DNA from 2 places in the Bradyrhizobium lablabi genome. Region 1 is predicted to be linked to the other one. Evidence: predicted binding sites of a transcription regulator. Region 1 holds the regulator's gene; the other holds the start of a gene.
What was found. Region 1 encodes PhoB, which activates phosphate uptake and scavenging genes when phosphate is short. Its sites were predicted from a motif close to TGTCATNNANCTGTCAT; they were not measured.

Region 2: phnF (phosphonate metabolism transcriptional regulator PhnF) is a predicted target of PhoB. The motif match lies at 3,186-3,202, and genes of this name have one in related genera.

Annotation. Positions count from the first base shown of each region.
Region 1 covers NZ_LT670844.1:4,818,544-4,823,735, forward strand. Annotated here, with positions in the region: gene pstC (phosphate ABC transporter permease subunit PstC) at 1-402, shown strand, start outside; gene pstA (phosphate ABC transporter permease PstA) at 407-1,252, shown strand; gene pstB (phosphate ABC transporter ATP-binding protein PstB) at 1,249-2,070, shown strand; gene phoU (phosphate signaling complex protein PhoU) at 2,081-2,797, shown strand; gene phoB (phosphate regulon transcriptional regulator PhoB) at 2,975-3,679, shown strand; gene B5526_RS22410 (GcrA family cell cycle regulator) at 3,903-4,412, opposite strand; gene B5526_RS22415 (aspartate aminotransferase family protein) at 4,859-5,192, shown strand, end outside.
Region 2 covers NZ_LT670844.1:718,993-724,184, forward strand. Annotated here, with positions in the region: gene phnK (phosphonate C-P lyase system protein PhnK) at 1-62, opposite strand, end outside; gene B5526_RS03435 (alpha-D-ribose 1-methylphosphonate 5-phosphate C-P-lyase PhnJ) at 55-939, opposite strand; gene B5526_RS03440 (carbon-phosphorus lyase complex subunit PhnI) at 936-2,039, opposite strand; gene phnH (phosphonate C-P lyase system protein PhnH) at 2,043-2,651, opposite strand; gene phnG (phosphonate C-P lyase system protein PhnG) at 2,655-3,125, opposite strand; gene phnF (phosphonate metabolism transcriptional regulator PhnF) at 3,246-3,974, shown strand; gene phnE (phosphonate ABC transporter, permease protein PhnE) at 3,982-4,830, opposite strand; gene phnE (phosphonate ABC transporter, permease protein PhnE) at 4,827-5,192, opposite strand, start outside.

The sequences.
Region 1 (5,192 bases):
TTCATCACCGCGATCTCGGTCGACGTGTTCAAGACCGTGCCGCCGGTTCTCAAAGAGGCCGCCTACGGCGTCGGCTGCACCACCTGGGAAGTCGTCCGCAACGTGGTCATTCCCTACACCCGCGTCGGCGTCATCGGCGGCGTCATGCTGGCGCTCGGCCGCGCGCTCGGCGAGACCATGGCGGTGACCTTCATCATCGGCAATTCCTTCCGCATCTCCTCGTCGATCTTCGCGCCGGGCACCACGATCTCGGCGGCGATCGCATCCGAGTTTGCCGAAAGCGACGGCCTGCATCAATCCGGCCTGATCCTGCTCGGCCTGTTGTTGTTCGTGTTGACGTTCTTCGTGCTGGCCGCGGCGCGGATGATGCTGCAGCATCTGGAAACGAAAGCCGGGAACTAAGCTCATGAACCCGATTTACGTCCGCCGGCGCCGCACCGACATCGTCATCCGAGCCCTTTGCTTCGGCGCCGCTCTGTTCGGCGTTACCTGGCTGGCATTGATCCTGTTCACGCTGTTGTTCAACGGTTTCGCCGGGCTGAGCGTTCAGTTGTTCACCGAGAATACCCCGCCGCCGGGCTCCACCGAAGGCGGGCTCCTGAACGCCATCACAGGCTCCATCATCATGACGGTGATCGGGGTCGGCATCGGCGCGCCGCTCGGCCTGTTCGCCGGCACTTATCTCGCCGAATACGGCCGCAACGACCGCCTGACTTCGGTGATCCGCTTCATCAACGACATTCTCCTGAGCGCGCCGTCGATCATCATCGGCCTGTTCATCTATGGCGCGGTGGTGGTGCCGATGGGCGGGTTCTCGGCCTTGGCCGGCTCGCTGGCGCTCGCCGTGATCGTCATTCCCGTGGTGCTGCGGACCACCGAGGACATGCTGCTGCTGGTGCCCAATCCGCTGCGCGAAGCGGCCTCCGCGCTTGGGCTGCCGCGCTCGCTCGTGATCAAGCGGATCGCTTATCGTGCCGCCCGATCGGGTCTGATCACCGGCGTGCTGCTGGCGACCGCCCGCGTCGCCGGCGAAACCGCGCCGCTGTTGTTTACCGCGCTCTCCAATCAGTTCTTCAGCCTAAGCCTGACCAAGACGATGGCCAACCTGCCGGTGACCATCAACAACTTCGTGCAGAGCCCCTATGCGTACTGGAAGCAGTTGGCCTGGAGTGGGGCCCTGCTCATCACCCTGACCGTACTCGCCTTGAATATTGGCGCGCGTATTCTTGGCGCCGAGAGGACACCAAAATGAATGACCTGTCTGTATCAGTGAGTGCCGCGAGTGGGTCGGTTCCGGCCGTGGCGTTGCCCGAGGCCCCGGCCAAGGTGACGGCGCGCGGCCTGAACTTTTATTACGGCGAGCACCACGCGCTGAAGAACATCAACCTGACGCTCGGCGCCAATCGCGTCACCGCGTTCATCGGACCGTCCGGCTGCGGCAAATCGACCTTGCTGCGGATCTTCAACCGGATGTACGACCTCTATCCGGGCCAGCGCGCCACCGGCCAGTTGATGCTGGACCAGACCAATATCCTGGATTCCAAGCTCGACCTCAATCTGTTGCGCGCCCGCGTCGGCATGGTGTTCCAGAAGCCGACGCCGTTTCCGATGACGATCTATGAGAACATCGCCTTCGGCATCCGCCTCTACGAGAAAATATCAAAATCCGAGATGGATGGCCGGGTCGAAAAGGCGCTGCGCGGCGGCGCTTTGTGGAACGAGGTCAAGGACAAGCTGAACGCCTCGGGCTTAAGCCTGTCCGGCGGCCAGCAGCAGCGGCTTTGCATCGCCCGCACCGTTGCGGTGCGGCCCGAGGTGATCCTGTTCGACGAGCCCTGCTCGGCGCTCGATCCGATCTCGACCGCCAAGGTCGAGGAACTGATCCAGGAACTGGCGGAAGATTACACGATCGCTATCGTCACCCACAACATGCAGCAGGCCGCGCGCGTCTCCGACAAGACCGCGTTCATGTATCTCGGCGAGCTGATCGAGTTCGACGAGACCAACAAGATCTTCACCTCGCCCAGCGATCGACGCACCCAGGACTACATCACCGGCCGGTTCGGCTGAGGAGAGCAATATGGCTTCTGAACATACCGCCAAGGCGTTCGACAGCGACCTGCAGGAATTGACCCGGCTGGTCGCGGAGATGGGCGGACTTGCCGAGCGCATGATCGTCGAATCCGTCGATGCGCTGATCCGCCGCGACGTCGCGCTCGGCCAACGCGTCGTCGCCGCCGACGCCGAAATCGACAACCTGCAGCGGGTGATCGAGGAACGCGCGGTACTGACGATCGCGCGGCGCCAGCCGATGGCGGTCGATTTGCGCGAGATCGTCGGCGCGATGCGGGTCGCGACCGATCTCGAGCGGATCGGCGACCTCGCCAAGAACATGGGCAAGCGGGTCGCCGCGCTGGAGAGCGATTTCCAGCCGCTCAAACTGATCCGCGGGCTCGAGCACATGACCGACCTGGTGCAGTCGCAGGTCAAATCCGTGCTCGACGCCTATGCGGCGCACGATCTGCCCGCGGCGATGTCGGTGTGGAAGGGCGACGAGGAAGTCGACGCCATCTGCACCTCGCTGTTCCGCGAGCTCCTGACCTACATGATGGAAGATCCGCGCAACATCTCGTTCTGCATCCATCTGATGTTCTGCGCCAAGAACATCGAGCGGATCGGCGATCACGCCACCAATATCGCGGAAACCGTGTTCTACATGATCGAGGGTCAGCAGATCCTCGACAAGCGCCCGAAGGGCGACATGACGACCTTTGCCACGACAGTACCTGGAAATTAGAACGCAGCGTTTTCGAGCGAACTAGATCCGGTTCGCGTGAAGAAAACGCGTCAAACCAAGAGTAGCGTTTTCGAGCGAAGTGCATCTGGTTAGCGTGAAGAAAACGCGTCAAACCAAACGAAGCGTTTTTTGAGCACGTGAACAAAACGCGTCAAACAAAAGAGAAGGCTGGGCATAATGAGCGCGCGCATTCTGGTGGTGGAAGACGAGGAAGCTCTGACCACGCTGTTGCGTTACAACCTCGACGCCGAAGGCTATGATGTAGAGACAGTCGGCCGTGGCGACGATGCCGACACCAGGCTGAAGGAACGCGTTCCCGACCTGATCGTGCTCGATTGGATGCTGCCGGGCCTGTCCGGCATCGAATTGTGCCGCCGCTTGCGGGCGCGGCCGGAGACGCGGTCGCTGCCGATCATCATGCTGACCGCGCGCGGGGAGGAAAGCGAACGGGTCCGGGGGCTTGCCACCGGCGCCGACGATTACATCGTCAAGCCGTTTTCGGTGCCGGAATTATTGGCGCGGGTGAAGGGCCTGTTGCGCCGCGCCAGCCCCGAACGGCTCGCCACCGTGTTAAGTTACGGCGACATCGAGCTCGACCGCGAGAAACGCCGCGTCGCCCGCTCGGGCCGGCCGATCGATCTCGGCCCGACCGAGTATCGCCTCCTGGAATTCTTCCTCGAGCATCCGGGGAGGGTGTTCAGCCGCGAGCAATTGCTCGATTCAGTCTGGGGCCGCGACATCTATATCGACGAGCGCACCGTCGACGTGCATATCGGGCGCTTGCGCAAACTGCTCAACCCCGGCCGCGAGCAGGACCCGATCCGCACCGTCCGCGGCGCCGGCTACGCGCTGGATGACCGGTTCGCGAAAGCGGCGGAGTAAGCGGCCTCGCATGCTGTCGCCAGCGGCGACTTCCTTACCTCTCCCCGTTCTTTACGGGGAGAGGTCGAAATTCGCGCGGAGCGGGAATTTCGGGTGAGGGGCGAGGCACGGCGCTTCATTCATCACGAACGTTCGAAGACGACGATAGAGCCCCTCACCCCAACCCTCTCCCCGCAAGGGCGGGGCGAGGGAGCAGACTTAGCGCGTTGTCTGCACGCGCCCTTTACCGCGCCGGCTTCGGCGGCTGGCGGCGGCGGTCGCCTGCCGGCTGATAGGCGATCCGCGAGTGGTGCGCGCAATAGGGCAGGCTCGAGAGCGCCTTGCCGCCGCAGAAGAAGAATTCCGCGCTGGCCGGGTCGCCGATCGGCCAGTGGCAGGTGGCCTCGTTCAATTCCAGCAGCGACAGCCGCTGGCTGATCGGCACCACGTTGTCGAAGGCGATCGGATCGGCCTCGAGCTCGACCTCGAACGCATGCGCCAGCGCCGTGTTGCCGCGCGAGACCGGACGCGCTACCCGCATCATGTGCTGGGCGGGGCGGGCTTTGCGCGGACGCGGCGCCGCCGAGGCGGGGCTCTTGGCGCGGCCGGAAAGCCCCAGCCGGTGCACTTTGCCGATCACGGCATTGCGCGTCACATTTCCAAGCTCGGCGGCAATCTGGCTGGCCGAAAGCCCGGACTCCCAGAGTTTCTTCAGTTGCTCGACGCGATCGTCAGACCAGGTCAATACCGTCATCGCACTCTTTCCTTCGCGTCGCGCCGGCCGATCTTGGGGCAGCGCTGCGGTGCCAATCTGTCAAAAATCCCAGCCGGCAGAATCCCTTAGCCCTCGCCGGGCGCGGAAAGCGCGCCCGAACGTGTACGCCGAACACTTAGGACTTAGGATCAGAACTGCCGCACGAGATGTCGTACCCGACGTCCCAGAAGCTACAATATGGCGTGACTCCGGCGCAAGAGTCCGCGTGGGTGCGTCCACATGTTCCGTCAGCTAAGCATTGCAATGCGCCCTTTCCGCGACACCGGAAGAATACGGGGGCGACCGGTTGACACAGTTCGCCGCGGGCATAGAATGCTTGCCACGTGCCGCCCCGAAAAGGCGGCACGTTTTGTTTTCCGTCTGGCGGTCGATGCGATCGCGCCAATGCGCGCACCGCGGCCGGGCCTAACTTTCAAGTGATTGCCATGACCCAGAGCGCCACGTCGCATCTGCTTCCCGTTTTCGCCAGGGCCGATCTCGGTTTCGAGCGCGGCGAAGGGTGTTGGCTGACCGCCACCAATGGCGAGCGCTATCTCGATTTCACGAGCGGCGTCGCGGTCAACGCGCTCGGCCATTGCCACCCGCATCTGGTCGCAGCACTCCAGGAGCAGGCGACAAAACTCTGGCACATGTCGAACCTGTTCAAGAGCCCGGACGGCGAGCGGCTCGCCGCGCGGCTGTGCGAACAGAGCTTTGCGGATTTCGTGTTCTTCGCCAATTCCGGCGCGGAGGCGATGGAGTGCGCGATCAAGGTCACGC
Region 2 (5,192 bases), 3.8 Mb from region 1:
CCATAGGTTTTTGTCAGTCCCTCCGCGACCAACAGCGGCTGGTCGCTGTCATGGTCAGCCATGCGCCCTCTCCTTGTGCGGCGCCGCGTTTTCCGTGCCGCGATGACCGGAGGCCTGGCGGCTCTCGCAAAAATCCGTGTCGGAGCAGACGAACATCCGGCCGCCCTGGTCGTCGGTGACGATTTCATCGAGATAGGAATCATCCGCCCCGCACAGCGCGCACGGCGCGTCGAAGCGGTAGCGGGTGAATGGATGATCCTCGAAGTCGAGCGATACTACCGAGGTATGCGGCGGTATCGCATAGATGCGCTTTTCGCGGCCGGCGCCGAACAATTGCAGCGCCGGACAATTGTCCATTTTCGGATTGTCGAATTTCGGTGTCGGCGACGGGTCCATCACGTAGCGCGCGTTGACCTTCACCGGATAGGCATAGGAAGTCGCGATATGCCCGAAGCGCGCGATATCCTCGTAGAGCTTGACATGCATCAGCCCGTATTCGCCGAGCGCATGCATGCGCCGCGTTTCGGTCTCGCGCGGCTCGAGGAAGCGCAGAGGTTCGGGGATCGGCACCTGATAGACCAGCACTTGTCCGGCATGCAGCGGCGCTTCGGGAATCCGGTGCCGGGTCTGGATCACGGTGGCGTCGGCCGTTGATGTTGTGGTCGCGACATCAGCGGTCTTGGCAAAAAACTTGCGGATCGAGATCGCATTCGTGGTGTCGTCGGAACCCTGGTCGATCACCTTCAGCACGTCTGATGGCCCGAGGATCGCCGCGGTCACCTGCACGCCGCCGGTGCCCCAGCCATAGGGCATCGGCATCTCGCGGCTCGCGAACGGCACCTGATAACCCGGGATCGCGATCGCCTTCAGGATGGCGCGGCGGATCATCCGTTTTGTCTGTTCGTCGAGATAGGCGAAATTGTAGGCCGGCGCGTTCATTCGGCGGCCTCCTGAAGGGGCGGCGACGCTTCCGCTTCGGCAAACTCCTTGCGGAGTTTTCGTAGCAAACCAAGCTCCGACTGAAAGTCGACATAATGCGGCAGTTTCAGATGCTCGACAAAGCCGGTCGCCTGCACATTGTCGGAATGCGACATTACGAATTCCTCGTCCTGGGCGGGCGCGATCGTCTCGTCCCCGAGTTCGCGGGCGCGGAGCGCCCGATCCACCAGCGCCATCGACATGGTCTTGCGCTCGCTCTGCCCGAAGGCGAGACCATAGCCGCGGGTAAAGCACGGTGCTTCCGTCGCCGAGCCCTTGAACTGATTGACCATCTGGCACTCGGTCAAGGTGATCGGACCGAGCGGCACCGCAAAACCGACGTCTTCGGCGAAAAATTCCACCTCGACTTCGCCGAGGCGAATTTCGCCGGCGAACGGATGGTTGCGGCCATAGCCGCGCTGCGACGAGTAGCCGAGCGCGAGCAAGAACCCCTCATCGGCGCGGGCGAGATTCTGCAGCCGCAGATCGCGGTCGGCCGGAAAACTGAGCGGCTCGCGGGTGAGATCGCCGACCGGCGAATCCGCATCCGCCTGTGGCGAAGATTCGATCAGGCCGTCGCGGCCCAAAATGTCGGTGACGCGCGGCGTCGCCACGGCCGATGCGTCCGATGTCGCGGGCGGTTCGGGATCGAACCCCTCGGAGAGCTGCGGATCGAGCAGCCGATGGGTGTAATCGAACGTGGGCCCGAGGATCTGGCCGCCCGGAATGTCCTTGAATGTCGAGGAAATCCGGCGGCGCAACTCCATCTTGCCGGTATCCACCGGCTCGGTGGCGCCGAACCGCGGCAAGGTGGCGCGGAACGCCCGCACCAGGAAGATCGCCTCGATCATGTCGCCGCGCGCCTGCTTTATCGCAAGCGCTGCCAGTTCGCGATCATAGAGCGAGCCTTCGGCCATCACACGATCGACCGCGAGGCTGAGCTGTCCGGAAATCTGGTCCAGCGAGACTTCGGGAACCTCGCGATCGCCGCGCCGCTCATGCGCCAAGAGGCGATGGGCGTTCTCGATGGCGCGCTCGCCTCCCTTGACGGCGACATACATGCGCTAGCCTCCCTTCGCGACAAGCCGCGTGGTGCGGGGTATCGCGATAATGGTATCGCCGTGGACCAGCACGACGTCGATGCCGCGCGGAAACAGAGTGGCGTTGATGGCAAGCCGCTCGAACAGGTCGGCGGGCTCGATCGTCGCCTGCATCACGGCCTTGCCGTCGATGCCGGGGCCGCGCAATTCGAAGCTCTTGCCTTGCGTCAGGCTCTCGACCTGCAGGATCAGCGTGGTCGACCGGTCAGGATATTCATTGCCGCCGAAGGCAAAGCGATCGAGCGCGGGAAGCGCGCTGGGGTCGCCGATCAGCGCAAAATGGCAGACCGAGGAATCCGCGATCACCGGCGCGCCGGTGTGGAATTTCAGCCACTTCGTCACCTCCGAGGTCTCGGACATGAGCGGGTCGAGCCAGACCGGCGTGTCGTGATCGAACAAGGTCAGCGCGATTGCCGCGCTGCCCTTCATCAGCGGGTGAGGCGCGCCAGTGGCGACCGCGATGCGCCGAACGCTGCCGGGGCGCGCCATCGCATCCATCACCGAGCGGAAGGTCGTTTGCGCCGACAAGACCTTGTCGGCGAACCCTGCGGGCAGTTCGGCAACCGTGGTCATCACTCAACCCTCACCGCGCACCAGCGTGTAGAAATCAACCCGCGTCGCCGCGGTCTCCTTGGCCTTCCGGTTTCGAGCGGCGGTCATGGCCGCGCGCAGCGGCGCGAGTACATGTGACTCCACCGCATCGGCAAATTCGTTCGACTGCACCATCGCATCGCACAGCGCGATCATCCGCGCCTTCTGCCGGTCGCGGCCGAGCGTGTAGCCAAAGCCTACCTCGCCGGTCGAAAGCCGCACGGCCGCGCGCGAAACTGTGGCCTCGCCGAGGTTGAACGGCGCGCCGTCGCCGCCGATGCGGCCACGCACCATGACCAGGCCGTTCTCGCCCTCGCGAAGATTTTCGTAAGGCGGTACCGCGATGGTCTCGAGATGCCCGGCAATCTCGGCCGCGTCGGAATGCGCCAGCACCGCCATCGCCGCCTGGCGATGCGCCTGCCTGGTATTTTGATCGCTTTCGATGCCTTTGGTCATGTCGGCCCTTGCCGGAATCAAGTTGTCTATGATACTAGACAACTTGATGGAGAAACGCCAGTGACCGTTTCGTGACAAACGCATGATTTTTCCGATGTGCCTCCTTGGGCGTTCCGCGCCATGAGCACGCAGGATGCAGCCTCGGGCGTGGCGCTGTGGCGCCAGGTTGCCGACGGCATCGAGCGTGGCATCGCCAATGGCAGCTTTGCCGCCGGCGAAAAGCTGCCGGGCGAGATGGAGATCGCCGAAACCTATCGCGTCAATCGCCACACCGTGCGCCGCGCACTGGCGACGCTCGCCGAGCGCGGCCTGGTGCGCGCCGAGCGCGGCAGCGGCACCTATGTGGAAGCGCCCAAGCTCGCTTATCCCCTGCGCTCGCGGACGCGGTTTTCCGAGATCGTTGGTGCCGGTGGCCGCGAACCCCATGGGCAACTGATCGACGCTTCAGAGGACGTCGCGACGCGCGAACTGGCGCGGCAACTTGGACTGAAAACCGGAGCGCGGCTGATTCGGATCGAGGCGCTGCGGCTCGCAGACCGTACGCCGATCTGTACCAGCACCACCTGGCTTTCCGCCGAAAGCTTCCCTGACGCCGGCCGCGTCTTCGGCAGCACGCGCTCGATGACCAAGCTGCTGGCGCATTACGGCATCCGCGACTATCGCCGGGGATCAACCCGAATCACCGCGGCGATTGCCGACGCGACCGATGCCGCGCGGCTGGACCTCGCGCTCGGGCGTCCCGTTCTCGTGGTCGACGCCACCGACGTCGATATCAACGACAAGCCGCTCGTGACCAAGCGCTCCCGCTTTGCCGCCGAGCGCGTCGAGTTCCTGGTCGAGAATACCTAAGCTCGCGTCAGACGACCGCGCGCCGCCCGATGATCGCAAAGCGGAGCTTGCTCGAGATCCAGTCGATGGCCGCGACCGCGACCAGGATCATCAGGATCAGGAACGACACCTTCTGCCACTCGAGCACGCGGATTTGCTCGGCCAGTTGCAGGCCGATGCCGCCGGCGCCGACAATACCGATGATGGTGGCCGAGCGCGTGTTCGATTCGATGAAATAGAGCACCTGCCCCGCGATCACAGGCAATACCTGCGGCAAAAGGCCGAAGCGGATTTCGTGCAACGCATTGCCGCCGGAGGCGCGGATGCCCTCGACCTGCTTCTTGTCCGCGCCCTCGATCGCTTCGGAGAACAATTTTCCGAACGCGCCGAAATCCGACACCGCGATCGCCAGCACGCCGGCAAACGGTCCAAGGCCGACGACGTTGATCCAGACCAGCGCCCAGATCAGCGTATCGACGCCACGGATCGAATCGAGGAAACGGCGGATCGGAAAACGGAAGATATTTGAGGGCACGATGTTCTTTGCCGCCAGCAGGCTGACCGGCAGCGCGAAGGTGGCGGCAAGCGTCGTGCCCAATAGCGCGATCGACAGGGTTTCGCCGAGCGCTTTCAGATAAAGCGGCAGCGAAGAGCCCGGATCCGGCGGGATCATCATCATCGTGATCCAGCCGAGCTGATGCAACCCCGCCAGCATCCGCGCCGGCGAGAAGTCGAGGTGAACGAGACCGAAGGCGAAAATCCCAAAGGCTGCAAGGAGCATCAAGGGGGTCGCCAGCCGCGCCGATAGCGGCCGGTCGAACACGTCAGGATATCGCGCGTGAAGGCCTTCGGAATCCGGTACCGGCAATTTGCTCATGCGTGGCGGTCCTTGCCGAACAAACGACCGCGGATCCAGCCGGTGCCGATATCGATGACGAAGACCGTAACAACGATCATCAGGAGGATCGCGCTGACATCGGAGTAATAGAATTTTCTGATAGCAACCACGAGCTCCTGCCCGATGCCGCCGGCGCCGACAAAACCCATCACCGAGGCGCCGCGCACATTGATTTCAAAGCGCAGCAGCGTGTAGCTGGCAAACCCCGCCGCCACCTGCGGCAGCACCGCGAACCGCATGCAGGAGATCCAGCTGGCGCCGGTGGATCGCACCCCTTCGACCGGCTTCATGTCGACGTTCTCGACCATTTCGGCAAATTGCTTGCCGAGCGCACCGATCGA